Regions from separate parts of the Shewanella seohaensis genome, predicted to be linked through region 2. Evidence: predicted binding sites of a transcription regulator. Region 2 holds the regulator's gene; the other holds the start of a gene.
The links. Region 2 encodes MetJ, which represses methionine synthesis genes. Its sites were predicted from a motif close to TAGACGTCTAGACGTCTA; they were not measured.

Region 1: metE (5-methyltetrahydropteroyltriglutamate--homocysteine S-methyltransferase) is a predicted target of MetJ. The motif match lies at 4,091-4,108, and genes of this name have one in related genera.

What each region holds. Positions count from the first base shown of each region.
Region 1 is NZ_JAKILE010000003.1:37,367-44,983, forward strand. It holds gene L2713_RS04015 (3-hydroxybutyrate dehydrogenase) at 1-39, opposite strand, end outside; gene L2713_RS04020 (hypothetical protein) at 1-151, opposite strand, end outside; gene L2713_RS04025 (CoA transferase subunit A) at 180-887, shown strand; gene L2713_RS04030 (3-oxoacid CoA-transferase subunit B) at 897-1,559, shown strand; gene metE (5-methyltetrahydropteroyltriglutamate--homocysteine S-methyltransferase) at 1,698-3,980, opposite strand; gene L2713_RS04040 (LysR family transcriptional regulator) at 4,181-5,086, shown strand; gene L2713_RS04045 (HDOD domain-containing protein) at 5,149-5,877, opposite strand; gene L2713_RS04050 (TonB-dependent receptor) at 6,158-7,617, opposite strand, start outside.
Region 2 is NZ_JAKILE010000003.1:210,622-218,238, reverse strand. It holds gene L2713_RS04800 (pentapeptide repeat-containing protein) at 1-159, shown strand, start outside; gene phsA (thiosulfate reductase PhsA) at 657-2,939, shown strand; gene L2713_RS04790 (4Fe-4S dicluster domain-containing protein) at 2,952-3,518, shown strand; gene nrfD (NrfD/PsrC family molybdoenzyme membrane anchor subunit) at 3,521-4,465, shown strand; gene L2713_RS04780 (sulfite exporter TauE/SafE family protein) at 4,590-5,333, opposite strand; gene metJ (met regulon transcriptional regulator MetJ) at 5,435-5,749, opposite strand; gene metB (cystathionine gamma-synthase) at 5,972-7,135, shown strand; gene L2713_RS04765 (bifunctional aspartate kinase/homoserine dehydrogenase II) at 7,147-7,617, shown strand, end outside.

The DNA.
Region 1 (7,617 bases), 170 kb from region 2:
CTTTATCCATGCCTTGAACACAGGCATGGCGGGGCGCACATTCCCAATGCCCCAGACTCAATGCCATTAGAATATGGCAATTGGCCGCGGTTTTATTTGGCACCTTAGTACCATAGGAGCGCTCGAAAAATTGGGTAATAGTAAGCGCCACACTTTCAGCAAGCGTAAGAGAGCACTCCATGTCTGGATTGAATAAGGTGGTTACCAGCTACAGCGATGCGTTAGCAGGACTCGAAGATGGGATGACGGTGATTGCGGGCGGCTTTGGCCTTTGCGGTATTCCTGAAAATCTAATCAAAGAAATCAAACACAAAGGCACCAAAAACCTGACCGTCGTTTCCAATAACTGCGGCACTACGGAATACGGACTTGGGATCTTATTGCTCGATAAACAGATTAAAAAAATGATCGCCTCCTATGTGGGCGAAAATGCCAACTTCGAGGCGCAGATGATGTCTGGCGAACTGGAAGTCGAACTCACGCCGCAGGGCACGCTGGCGGAAAAAATGCGTGCGGCGGGCGCGGGCATTCCGGCTTTTTATACCGCAACTGGCTATGGGACTGACGTGGCAATAGGTAAAGAAGTCAAAGAATTCAATGGTCGCCATTACATTCTTGAAGAATCGATTACAGGCGACTTTGCCATAGTCAAAGCCTGGAAGGCCGACACCTTCGGCAATTTAGTCTTTCGCAAAACTGCCCGTAACTTCAATCCCCTTGCCGCCACCGCGGGCAAGATAACCGTGGTGGAGGTGGAGGAAATTGTCGAACCGGGTCAATTAGATCCCGATGAAATCCATACGCCCGGCATCTATGTCGATAGGCTTATCCAAGGCAGCTTCGAGAAACGTATCGAGCAACTGACTACCCGCCCCTCCAGCAAATAGGATTTGGTTATGGCACTTTCAAGAGAACAACTCGCCCAGCGCGTCGCCCAAGAACTCAAAGATGGCTATTACGTGAATCTTGGCATCGGTATCCCCACACTGGTGGCTAACTATATTCCCGAAGGCATTGAAGTGATGCTGCAATCCGAAAACGGTCTGTTAGGGATGGGGCCTTTTCCGACGATGGAAGAGGTCGATGCCGACTTAATCAATGCCGGCAAGCAGACTGTGACGATGGCAAGGGGCGCCGCCATCTTCGACTCGGCCGAGTCCTTTGCCATGATCCGCGGCGGCCATGTGGACCTCACCGTATTAGGCGCCTTTGAGGTCGATACTCAGGGCAATATCGCCTCCTATATGATCCCAGGAAAATTAATTAAGGGCATGGGCGGCGCCATGGATCTTGTCGCCGGCGCCGACAATATTATTGTGACCATGACCCACGCCTCAAAGCACGGTGAGTCTAAGCTATTAACCGAGTGCACTCTGCCGCTAACGGGCAAGGGCTGTATCAAAAAAGTACTGACAGACTTGGCCTTTATCGAAATCAAAGAAGGCAAGTTCCATCTGCTCGAACGCGCCCCCGGCGTGAGTGTCGAGGAGATTATTAAGCTCACTGCTGGTGAACTTGTAGTGCCAGAGCATGTCCCCGAGATGATGTTTAACGAATAAGCCCAATTCAGTGAATAAGTAGGTTCAAGCGCGCATTCAACTATGCCTTTTCAAATCGCCAATAAAAACAGGGATACCTAAGGTATCCCTGTTTTTTACGCTATGCCAAAGAGGCATAAATTGCAGATTTTACAGCGTTTAGCCGAGGCGGCGACGCAGTTCGCGGGTCGCATCCACCATGTTCTTCAGTGCGGGTTCTACCTCATCCCAAGTGCGGGTCTTAAGGCCGCAATCGGGGTTAACCCACAGTTGGCGCACAGGCACTTTTTGCGCCGCTTTTTCGATAAGGTGCACCATGGCCTCAACACTTGGGGTATTTGGCGAGTGGATATCGTAAACGCCTGGGCCAATTTCATTTGGATATTCAAAATCTTCAAAGGCGTTGAGCAGCTCCATGCGTGAACGCGAGGTCTCGATGGTGATCACGTCCGCATCCATGGCGGCAATGGCCGCAATCGTGTCGTTAAACTCGCTGTAGCACATATGGGTGTGGATTTGGGTTTCATTCACAACACCTGCCGCACTGAGTTTAAAAGCATTCACCGCCCAATCTAAGTAAGCTTGCCACTCGCTTTGCTTTAATGGCAGACCTTCGCGGAAGGCTGGCTCATCAATTTGGATAATGCCAATGCCTGCATTTTGTAAATCCACCACTTCATCACGAATCGCTAGCGCCAATTGGGTGGCAATGGTATCGCGGCTGATATCTTCACGGGCAAATGACCAATGTAGAATCGTCACTGGACCCGTTAGCATGCCTTTGACGGGTTTGTCCGTTAGGCTCTGGGCGAATTCGGCCCACTCAACCGTCATAGCCTTAGGGCGGCTCACATCACCATAAATCAACGGCGGCTTAACGCAGCGAGAACCATAACTCTGTACCCAACCATTTTTGGTAAAGCCCACGCCTTCGAGCTGCTCGCCGAAGTATTCCACCATGTCATTACGCTCGGCCTCACCATGAACTAGCACATCGATACCGAGTTTGAGCTGACGATCTATGGTATCGCGGGTCACTTGCTGCAACTGCTCGGTATATTGGGCATCGCTTAGCTCCCCTTTGCGCCAACGGCTACGTAAACCACGAATAGCAGGCGTTTGTGGGAATGAGCCAATCGTGGTCGTTGGCAGCAATGGCAAACGATACTTGCGCTGCTGCACCGCTTGGCGCTCAGTAAATTCGCTCACACGTTCATAGTCGGCTTGAGTCAGTGCAGCGACACGGGCGATCACTTTAGCATCCGCCGCCTGCGCCTTAGCCTCACGGCGTGCCAAACAAGTGTTAACTATCTCTTTGGCCGCGACGGACTCAGGCGCCAGCAGTAATTGGCGCACATTAGCCAGCTCCAACAGCTTTTGCTTAGCAAACGCGAGCTGCTGACGTAGCGCCGGCGTGAGCGTCGTCTCCACCTCTAAATCTACAGGGCTGTGAAGCAGTGAACAGGAAGTGCCAATCCAAAGGCGTGCGCCGTCTTGTGAGCATAAGTCTCGGGCAACACTACCGATACGCTCGACAATCAGGTCAACCTCTGCCGCCCACACGTTACGGCCATTAACTACACCAGCCGACAGAATTTGATCTGGTTTTAAGGCATTGGCAAACAAGGCCAATTGTTCAGGGGCGGTCACTAAATCGAGGTGCAGACCCGCCACAGGCAGTGCAGAAACCAGCGCCTGATGATGACTGATACTGCCATAGTAGCTGGTGAGTAAAATCTTCACTTGAGCCGTTTTAAGCGCTTGATAAGCTTCGCTAATCGCTACTTGCCAATCGGCGGCTAATTCGAGTGCCAGAATCGGCTCCTCAAGCTGCACCCAAGTCACGCCCTGCGCGGCAAAACGCGCCAGAATGTCAGCATAGGCCTTTAACAGATTTGGCAATAGGCTGAGTTTATCGAAATCCTGACCCACGGTTTTGGCCAGATACAAGTAACTCACAGGGCCTAACAGCACGGGCTTGGCTTGATAACCCAGCGCCTGCGCCTCGGCGACTTCATCAAAAAACTGCTCATAGGCGATAGAGAACACTTGGTCTTGCTTAAGCTCTGGCACTAAGTAGTGGTAGTTAGTGTTGAAATACTTAGTCATTTCCGAGGCTGGCGCATCGGTGCCAGTTGGCGCACGGCCACGGGCAACGCGGAATAAGGTATCAAGATCGATAGCGCCCTCGCCACGGTGACGATCTGGGATAGCGTTTAGGGTCGCACTCAGGGTTAACACTTGATCGTAAAAGGCAAAATCCCCCACGGGCACTTGCTCAATCCCAGCGGCTACTTGCCATTGCCAATGGGTACGACGTAACTCCTTGGCCACCTCATGCAGTTCAGCTTGAGTGCTCTCACCACGCCAGTATTTTTCGAGGGCAAATTTCAGTTCACGACGACGCCCGATACGGGGAAAACCAAGACTATTTAATTGCATACCATATCTTCCTTTATTTGAGATAAGCCATATTCGGCACTTGCACCCAGCTGATGGTGTTTTCTTGGCAATTTTTCGCATTTAAGCCTTGATAAATCACAATGGGCGTCTGGACGTCTAGAAGTTTATTGTGGTAGTCTCTATGCCAGCAACCGAATTGATTTCAAGCACAACATGAGCGAAATTCACTTGGAGTGATCATGATCGAACTAAGACATCTGCGAACCTTAATGGCACTGAAGGAAAGTGGCAGCTTGGCGGGCGCAGCCAAAAAACGTTTTGTCACTCAATCGGCTCTTTCCCATCAAATTAAGGAGTTAGAGCAACGAATTAATTCGCCCATTTTTGTGCGTAAAAGCAAACCCCTCTCCTTTACTCAAGAAGGCGCACGGCTACTGCACCTCGCCGAAGAGATCCTGCCTAAGGTGTTAGAAACGGAAACAGATCTGAAAAATGGTCTAGAGACAGAGACCAATCAACTCAGAGTGGGGATTGAATGCCACAGCTGTTTTCGCTGGTTAATGCCAGTGATGGAGCAATTTAGGCAAGATCATCCGCAGGCCGAGTTAGATCTATCGAGCCGTCATCTATTCGATTCGCTCAATGCCTTAGAGATGGGCGAACTCGATATAGTACTGACCTCAGATCCCGTACCGGGACACTCGCTCGCCTATCAGCATTTGTTTGATTTTGAAGTGAAGTTAGTGGTTGCCAAGGATCATCCCTTAGCGAAAGAAGCCTATGTTACGCCTAAGCAATTGGCCCGCTTACCCATTATCAGCTATCCAGTGCCACTGGCGCGTTTAGATATTTACCGCCACTTTTTAGAACCCGCCGGCGTTGAGGCGGGCGAGCAAAAGACCTGCGATTTGACCATGATGTTATTGCAACGCATCGCCTGTAAGGACGGTATCGCCGCCCTGCCCAACTGGTCAATCAATGAGGGACATGGCTTGAGTTTAGCTTCAGTCAAACTCGGCCAAGAAGGCTTAAAGCGCCCACTATTTGGGGCCTATCGCCGCCACAGCGCGAACTCGGCCTTAGTGCAAAACTGGCTGCAACTGGTGGCAAGCGAAGGCTTAGCGCGTCAGCAAAAATCCAATTAATGCCGTAAAAACAGCATAAAAACAAAGCCTGCAATTGCAGGCTTTGTTTTTATGAGCAGTGCTTAGAGCGGGTTGAGTAACATGCCGCGCATCGAGAGCACACGGCGCAGAATCAACCCGGGAGAATTTTGATTACGGGTCTGGCGCAGGTTATGGGCGATCATAAACTCTTGGCGCAGATCCTGATCGAGATCTAAGGCCTCAAAGGCTTCGATGGTTAAGGTCTGCTGCTGATTATCAATCAATGACTTAATCACGCTTAACGGGAAAGATTGCTCAGAGCTGGCATTTAAGTAAGCAAAGGCCGTTAAGGCAATGATTTGCCCGAACACGCTAAACAGCGCCAAGGTTTGTACTTCATCGGGGTCAACATCGACATCCGGCATATCGACTAGGCTGTCGACCGCATCGGTAGCGATATTTTCCGTGAGTTTCCAATAACCTTGTACCAACTTCTTATAGGGTTGGGGTAATTCATCGAGGCGTTCTTTCAAATAGAAGGTGAAGGCATAACGATAAATATTGACCTGGCCTAAACGGATTAGGGCGTCTTTTAAGGAGCGAGATTTAGGATTTACTACACCTGAAGCCTGCGCCGAATTACTGCGCATCAACATGTGGGCAGCTAATGCGGGATCGCTCGAAATAATATCGATCACATTACGAATGTCGCCTTCGGCAAGGATCGCTTTTTTGAGTGGAATTAAGATCCCACGGCGACCGATCACTTGCTCTTCATTCGCTATGATGGCTCTCACTTGAGTAAAAACCTGTTGCTCAAGATCTGTCATAAGACACTTTGCACCTGTTAATTAGCTATAAGATGATTCGAATACCGCTCACATCATACCCAAACTACTGAGAATTTCAGCCCTAAGTCGCAGAATAATTGTGACTATGCTTTAGATGAAGTGATCTATAGCACAAGCAACGACTTAGGCCATCTCAAAATAGGCTGAACTTATAAAGAATACACCGAGAAAATGGATTTTTCTCTGCGCATAGCCAAACAACAGAAATAATAAAGCCAGACTGAGTCTGGCTTTATTCGGTTAAGCATTTATTTCAAGCTTAGAAGCGGTAACCCACAGTCAAGCGAATATCACGGCCTCGGCCTGAGTAATAGCTATCACCCCAAATGCCACCGTAGTAACCCGAACTAACATACTCTTTATCAAACAGGTTATCGATACGCAGGCTCGCTAACCAAGCGTCACGGGTATAGTTAAGGGCTAGATTACCTAAGACATAGCTAGATAATTTATCGCCTTCGTTGCCGTTATCGCCTTCGATAAAACGGTCACCCGTGTAAATCGCCTCGGCAAACACTTGGAAATGCTCGGCAAAATCCATACTGACATAACCGCGTCCCGTATGCTCAGCCACCCAAGACAATTGCTTGCCATCATTCACCCCATCGGTAAATTCGGCATCAATATAGTTATATTCCAAGCCTAAGGTGAGGGCTTGAGTGACCTGCCAATCCCAATCGGCACTCGCGCCATAGCGGCGTGAAGCATCGGCATTGACGTTGGCACCTTGGAAGCTGCCGCCAACAGGTTTTTCAGCACTCGGGTCGAAGACAATTTCATCTTCTAAATCGAGGCGATATAGGCTAACGCGTAGGCTTTGGTTAGCCACAGTCCAATCCCAACCCGCCTCATAGGAACGGCCTGTCTGTGGCTTTAAGCCATAGACATCTTTCGGGGTGTAAGCTTGCTCATCGACCTTAGCAAAGCGGAAGTTTTCATCGCCACGCAGATAGAATCTGTGCTCGGCGCTCGGACGGTAATTTAAACCGAACTCGAATGCGGTCGCATCTTCATCTAAATCGATGCCGTTTGGATACACATTGCCATCGACCAGATCGTCGGTCACCCGCGCATAACGGCCACCCACCACATAGCTTAAGGTGTGGCTTAATGGCACAGTAGCTTGCAGGTAAGCACTTTGCATTTCCTGCACGTTGCTGCGCGCCATAGAGTCAAACTCGGCCTTACCGCGGCTGATGTCTAAACCAGTGACTAGGTTTAACTCACCTTGACGGGTGCTGTAATTAGCAAGCGCTTTAGGGCTAAACATCAGTAGCGAGCGAGTATTTTGGCTACCCGCCCCCCAGTTTAATGAGGTCACTAAGGTATCGCTGTAATCCAGATCCGCCGCTAAGGCCCAGTTTTGGTTAAGCTGATGCTGATAACCACTGCGTGCCGCTGTGGTCATCTCATGAACATATTCGCTGCTATTAGAAGACTGGCGTGGATTTTCTTTGAACTGCTCTACCGTCAACGAGCCAGGATTTTCACGGTCATCATCGTAATAACTGGTTTCAACGAAGAAAGAATCTGTGGCGGTTTTATATTGAATACGGCCAAGGATAGAACCCGTTTCATTGGCATTGTGCTTGCGATAGTTATCGCCTTGGTTGTAGCTGCCGGTCAGGAAATAATGCCAATCTTTATTGATGGCGCCCGACACATCGCCGCGACCTTCGTAGGTATTAAAGCTGCCGCCGGATAATTGCACGCTACCGC
Region 2 (7,617 bases):
CACAGCTTATTCGGCCGCACCGAGTTGATGGAGGCGGATTTCTCCGAGGCGACCGATTACGATATCGATATTTTTAACAATAAAATTAAGGGCGCTAAGTTTAGTCGCGACGAAGCGATTCGCCTATTAAATGGCTTAGAGATCACCTTGGTTGACTAACTCCCTTAGGCATTAGCCTTGCTTATGCCTGACTCCCTTTCAACGATTCCCCTGTGACGACTGGGCGAAACGCTTATCTCATACTCTGCGCACGCGGCCATCCTAAATATGGGAGCGGCTTTTGAGGGTTTTTGAGAACTTTTTAACTTATCAAAGCCGCGAGTCTGTGCGCTGGCTTAGTACTGGCTAAGTACAGGTTTAGGCAAAACAGGCTTATTGATCTTATTCACGATTTTTTAGAACAATTTTAACTTTTAGTTGCCGCAGATCACACTCAACTTTGCCATGTGGTTTACCACAATATCCGCCTCTCCCTTTCGGGATAACAATCACCCTGAAACAGCAAAATGCCGACGCGACGTAACACTAGGTCTGTTGGCACTAATAACTAAAAACCTGTGAGCGAATTTAGTCTTTAAACCGCAGTGGTAAGCCAAAGCCTAAGTTTGCGTGTGCCAAGTGGCGCATTAGGGTGGATGAGTGTGATGGAGGTAACCATGATTGAGCTTAATAGGCGAACCTTTTTAAAGGGCGCAGGGGCCAGCGGTGCAACATGTGCATTGGCTAGCCTGTTGCCGGGCAGCTTAGCGGCATTAGAGAGCAAGCAGCTAAAGGGAATGGGCAAAGACATTGCCAGTATCTGTGAGATGTGTTCGACTCGCTGCCCGATTTCGGCGCGGGTGATTGAGGGCAAAAACGTCTTTATCAGTGGCAATAAGGCGGCTAAATCCTTTGGTGGTAAAGTCTGTGCCCGGGGCGGCGCTGGCCATAGTTTGCTTTACGATCCACAGCGTATCGTGAAGCCGCTCAAACGGGTGGGTGAGCGCGGCGAGGGTAAGTGGGCCGAGATCTCTTGGGATGAAGCCTATCAACTGATTGCCGATAATCTTAATAAAATCAAACAAGCTTATGGCCCTGAAGCCGTGGCGTTTTCCTCTAAGTCCGGTTCGCAAGAAAAACACTTATTCCATCTCGCCACCGCCTTTGGTAGCCCGAATACCTTTACCCATGCCTCAACTTGCCCCGGTGGTTACGAAATTGCCGCTAAGGCCATGTTTGGTACTAAGGTGAAGCGCGATTTAAGCAACTCCAAATACATCATTAACTTCGGCCATAACCTGTACGAAGGCATCAACATGTCCGAAACCCGCGGCATGATGGCGGCGCAAATGGATAAAGGCGCCAAGCTGGTGGTGTTCGAGCCAAGATTCTCCATCGTCGCCGACAAAGCCGATGAATGGTATGCGATCCGTCCCGGTACCGATGTGGCGGTGGCTTTAGCCTTATGCCATGTATTGATAGAAGATAATCTCTACGACAAGGCCTTTATCGAGCGTTATGTGGAAGGGTTTGATGCCTTCGCCGCCGAAGTGAAAGCCTACACCCCTGAGTGGGCCGAAACCATTTCCGATGTGCCCGCCAAAGATATTCGCCGTATCGCCCACGAATATGCGGCCAAGGCACCCCATGCTGTGGTGGATTTTGGTCACAGAGCCACCTTTACCACCGAAGAGTTTGAAATGCGCCGGGCCTTGTACGCTGCCAATATTTTGATTGGTAATATCGAGCGCAAGGGCGGTATCTACCTAGGTCAAAAGCCTGGCGACTATAACAAGCTGGCGGGAGAAAGCGTGGCGCCCGTATTAGGTAAGCCCGGCGTAAAAGATATGCCAAAGCCTGCGGCGAAACGTATCGACCAAGTGGAAGAGCAGTACGCCATGATGTGGTCATCGGGCGGGATTTATCAAACGATTCTCGATGCGACCTTAAGCGCGGTGCCTTATCAGTTACATGGCTGGGTGATGTCCCGTACCAACCCAATGCAAACCATGACCGACAGGGCGCGTGTGGTTGAAGCCTTGAAAAAGCTCGACTTTGTTGCGGTTTGCGATGTGTATATCAGTGAAACCGCCGCCTATGCCGACGTGATTTTACCCGAGTCGACTTACCTTGAGCGCGATGAAGAAATCGCCGATAAGTCGGGTAAAAATCCCGCCTACTATGTGCGCCAACGGGTGGTGGAAACCTTGGGTGACACTAAGCCTTCATGGCAAATCTTTAAGGACATTGGCCATAAGCTCGGGCTAAGTGAATTTTACCCCTGGGATAATATGGAAACCCTGCAACTGCTGCAGGTGAATCGCGATACCGCACTGCTGCGCCGCATCAAGGATGAAGGTTTTGTTAGCTTCGGTAAGCCCATCATGCTGCGCGAACCTAAGATGGTGGCCGAGTTTACTAAGGCTTACGCCAATGCCAAACCCGTGGATGAAGACGGTACCTACGGCAGTTTACTCAGCTTTAAAACCCCAAGCGGCAAGATTGAATTGACCTCCGCCAAGGTCGAAGCCATGGCGCCAGGACGCGGTGTCATTAAATTCCGCGAAGTGCATTTGAAGAAAGCCGACGAGCTGTACTTTATCCAAGGCAAGGTCGCCGTGCATACCAATGGCGCGACTCACAATATCCCTATGCTGGCTAACCTGATGTCGGATAACGCCATTTGGGTGCATCCCGTCACGGCGGGCAAGTTAGGGATCAGCAATGGCGACCCGATTCGGTTAACCAGCAGCGTGGGTAGCGAAGAAGGCCACGCCTTAGTCACCCCGGGCATTCGCCCCGATACCGTGTTTGCCTATATGGGCTTTGGCTCTAAAAACAAAGAGTTGGTTAGAGCGACTGGTAAAGGTATCCACTGCGGAAACTTACTGCCCCATCAAACAGCCCCTGTGTGTGGCATGAATATTCATACGACAGGCGTCACGCTGGCAAAACGCTAATTGGAGGCTCAAATGACGAAAAGATATGTGATGGTGCACGATGAGAACAAGTGCATCGGCTGCCAAGCCTGTAACGTGGCCTGCCGCAGTGAAAACGGTGTCCCCGAGGGCGTGACTCGCTTACAAGTGCGCGTAGAGGGCCCCTTCGGCGAGATGCCACACCTGCACTTTAAGTACCACAGGGTATCGTGCCAGCAGTGTGAAGATGCGCCTTGTGTGAAGGTATGCCCAACGGGCGCGGCCTATGTGGGCGAGGATGGGATTGTCTCCATCCATGGCGATAAGTGTGTGGGTTGTATGTACTGCGTGGCGGCGTGTCCCTACAAGGTACGTTTTATGAACCCAGAAACCAAAGTGGCTGACAAGTGTAACTTCTGTAAGGACACGCGTTTGGCCCGTGGTGAAGAGCCTGCCTGTGTGACTGTGTGTCCGACCGATGCTTTAGTCTTTGGCGATGCCAACGATCCACTGAGTGAGGTGGCTATGCTACTCAACACTAAGATCACTTACCAAGATAAGACCCATTTAGGCACTCAGCCTAGGGTATATCGCGTTCCTACCAAAAGAGGGGGGATTTGATTATGAACAATACTTGGGGCGATATGGCGCAATATGATCCCGTCACTTGGCATTGGATCATCGCCGTGTATCTGTTTATGGCGGGTTTATCCGCCGGAAGTTTGCTGATTGGCATTGGCCTGCGTTGGTTTAATAAGGAGCAAGCGCAGGGGGAGACGAGTATTCTCAAGGCCGCGGCGATTATTGGTCCAGTGGCCATTTGTCTAGGCTTGGCATGTTTAGTGTTTGATTTAACGAAGCCTTTCCACTTCTGGCTGATTTTAATCAACTATAACTTCCAGTCCGTAATGGCGATTGGGGTGTTAGCACTACTGGCTTACTCCCCCTTGGCATTTGCCTACGCGATTCTTGTGTTGCGTGATGAACTGCCAAAGTGGGGCTTAGGTTTCCTCGTGCCTATCGCTAAGCTGCTGATGCCCTTTAGAAAGTTGATTGAAGTACTGCTGTTTATCCTCGCCATTGGCGTGGGGGCTTACACTGGCTTCTTAATTTCGGCTATGAATGCCTATCCGATGTTGAACACTGCGGTATTGCCAGCGCTGTTTTTAGTCTCTGGTTTATCGGCGGGCGCGGCGGCTAATGCGGTGCTGGCGCTGGTGATGTTCAAGACCGATAGCCACGACAAGACCTTAGCCAAAATGCATGGCTTAGAGCTGCCAGTGATGGCAATCGAAATCATGTTCCTGTTTATGTTGTTCTGCGCCTTGTACTTTAAGGGCGGAGCGGCGGCTGCGGCGCTGGCATCACTCACCTCTGGCGTGTGGGCGAGCGTATTTTGGATTGGCGTGGTCGGGATTGGTTTTGGTATTCCGCTGTTGTTTATGCTGCTTCCCACCGCGACTCGCCACACTAAGGGCGCGATGATCATGGTGGCCTGCGCCAGCTTAACCGGCGTGTTAGCACTGAGACACTTTATTGTGTATGCGGGACAAAGCTATCTAAGTTAGAGTGCTGGTTAACGGCAATATCGATGGGATACATCACTTATCCCTGCAAGCAAAAAGCACCGATTAACGGTGCTTTTTTATGGCTGCGATTAGCAGGATTTTATTGCGGTAATTATTGCGGTAATTATTGCGGCAATAGCTCAATCACAGATTTCACCGTAAGCACTAAGGCACTGATAGCGCAGAGGGCTAAGGTTGCCATCTTGGTCTTATGTTTATCCACATTCCCCACCAGTTTGCCCGCCACTAAATAGCCTAAAAACACTGAGGGCAGCAGCATGAGTGATAACCACAAATGCTTGATTTCGAGTAGGCCCGTCACCCCAAGAATGACCAGGGCTATGGTCGAGCTGAAGATAAAGAAGGCCGACAGTGCGGCGCGAAATTTGGAGGCATCCTTACCCGCCAACAAAATCGCCATCGGTGGGCCACCAATGGCGGCAATATTACCAAAGATCCCCGAGACTACGCCCGCGCCAAACAGGGTTGCCTTATTCACGGGAAGAGTCAATTTATACAGGCTCAGCACCACGGCGACTGCCACAATGCCAGCAATCGCCAGACCAAGAATCGGCTGCGGCGCAAACAGCAGCAGGCTGGCACCGATAAAACCTCCGGGCACTCGACCGATAAGCGCGTATTGCAAGCCATTGAATTCTAAATGGCCGCGTTCACGCAGTAGGGTGAGTAGGGCGATGGAAAAACCCATCACAATCACAGGTGCGGGCACTAATTCGGGGTCGACAATATACAGCAACGGGCTCGCCACCACGGCAAGACCAAAGCCAATCAGACTCTGGGTGAGGGCACCTAAAAACACAATCACAGACGCAATGGCGAGCGTTTGTGGATCTATCAAGGAGAACATAGGATTCCATCAAAACAAAATAGGGATCGTTACTCTAACCCATCAGGCAAGATGAGCATTAACGATCCCTAATGATAAGTAGGATATTGGACGCTTAAGCGTTACTCCATATCTTCCCACTCGATCCCCATTTCGTCCATCAACCGTTTCGCTTCGGCGGGAATGCTGTCTGGGCTATCTTTCGACAGATCGGCATCATCAGGCAGAGGCTGGCCGGTGTAGGCATGCAAAAATGCTTCACACAAGAGTTCGCTATTGGTGGCGTGGCGCAGGTTGTTCACCTGACGACGGGTACGTTCATCCGTGAGGACTTTTAGCACTTTGAGCGGAATAGACACAGTAATTTTCTTTACTTGTTCATTCTTCTTGCCATGTTCAGCATAGGGGCTGATGTATTCCCCATTCCATTCAGTCATTGACTCACCTGTTATAACGCTAAATTCGGGGCAGATTTTAAACCCTTACAGATAACAGTCAAATTATTGCTACTATTTCTTAGTGATTGCAAACAGATTTCTTTATGTTTAGACGTCTAAACGTCTTAACGCCTATTGACGATGCCACTGGGCTTAGGTACATTTAGACGTCCAGACATCTCTTTGCGAACTTAGGAGTTCCCGATGACCGCAGGCAAATTAGTGACCGAACGTCAATTAGCCACATTAGCAGTGCGTCAGGGTATCGAAAGCGATACTCAGTATGGCGCGGTGGTGCCGCCAATTTACCTGTCGACTAATTACGCCTTCGATGGTCATAAAAATCCTCGCGAATTTGATTACAGCCGTTCCGGCAATCCCACCCGCAGCATCTTAGGTGATGCCTTAGCTAAGCTGGAAAAGGGCGCAACCGGTGTGGTGACTTGCACTGGCATGGCAGCCATTACTCTAGTCACTACCTTGCTCGGCCCCGATGACTTGCTGGTGGTGCCCCACGATTGTTACGGCGGTTCTTACCGTTTATTCACTAACTTGGCTAAAAAGGGCCAATTTAAACTGCTGGTGGTCGATCAAACCGATGCCCAAGCGCTCGAGCAAGCGATTGCCCAGCAACCTAAGATGGTGTGGATTGAAACCCCATCAAACCCTCTGCTGCGAGTCGTCGATATCGAAGCTATCGCCAAGGCAAGCCACGCTGTAGGTGCTTTAGTGGTGGTGGACAATACTTTCCTCTCGCCCATTTTGCAGCAACCGCTGTTACTCGGTGCCGATATCGTTATCCACTCCACCACTAAGTACATCAATGGTCACAGCGATGTGGTGGGCGGCGCGGTGATCGCCAAAGATCCTCAACTCGGTGAGACCTTACATTGGTGGTCAAACACCTTAGGCTTAACTGGGTCTGCCTTCGACAGTTATCAAACCCTGCGCGGTCTGCGTACCTTGGCCGTGCGCATTCGCGAGCATCAAAGCAATGCCCAGCGTATTCTGGACGTGCTGACGAGCAGCGCTGTAGTGAGCAAAGTGTATTACCCAGGCCTTGCGGATCACCCCGGTCATGCCATTGCCGCCAAGCAGCAAAAAGGCTTTGGCGCTATGCTGAGTTTTGAGCTTAAGGGCGGCGAGGCCGAAGTGGTCGCCTTTTTAGATGCCTTAAGTTTATTTAGCGTGGCCGAGAGCTTAGGTGGCGTTGAGAGTCTCGTGGCCGTGCCCGCGACTATGACCCACAGGGCGATGGAGCCCCAAGCGCGTTATGAAGCTGGCATTAAAGACACCCTATTACGTTTGTCGGTTGGTATTGAAGATGCCGAAGACTTAGTTGCAGATATTCAAGCAGGATTGGCCGCCGTTGCGGCTTGTCAGTAGAGGAATTCGAGATGGCACGTTGTCACTTACATAAATTTGGTGGTTCCAGCTTAGCCGATGCCGATTGTTATCGCCGAGTCGCCCATATTCTGTTAACCCATGGTCATAGTGATGATCTGGTGGTGGTGTCTGCCGCGGGTAAAACCACTAACTTTTTATATAAATTATTGTCCCTGCGCGATAGCAACCAATTATGGCAAGAAGAGTTACAGGTTCTTATCAGCTATCAACAAGGTTTGATTGAGCAGCTGTTATCTAATGAGCAAGCGCGGGATCTACGTGAGCGTTTAACCACGGATAAAGCTCAGTTAATCAGTCTATTATCTTTAGATTCCCGCAACGATTACCAAATTAGCCATGTGGTGAGCTTTGGTGAGCGTTGGTCGGCGCGCTTAATGGCGGCGCTGCTGCGCGAATCGGGTGTGGCCGCAAGTCATGTGGATGCCTGTTCGATTCTTGTGGCCGACGAGGCCGCCGTACCG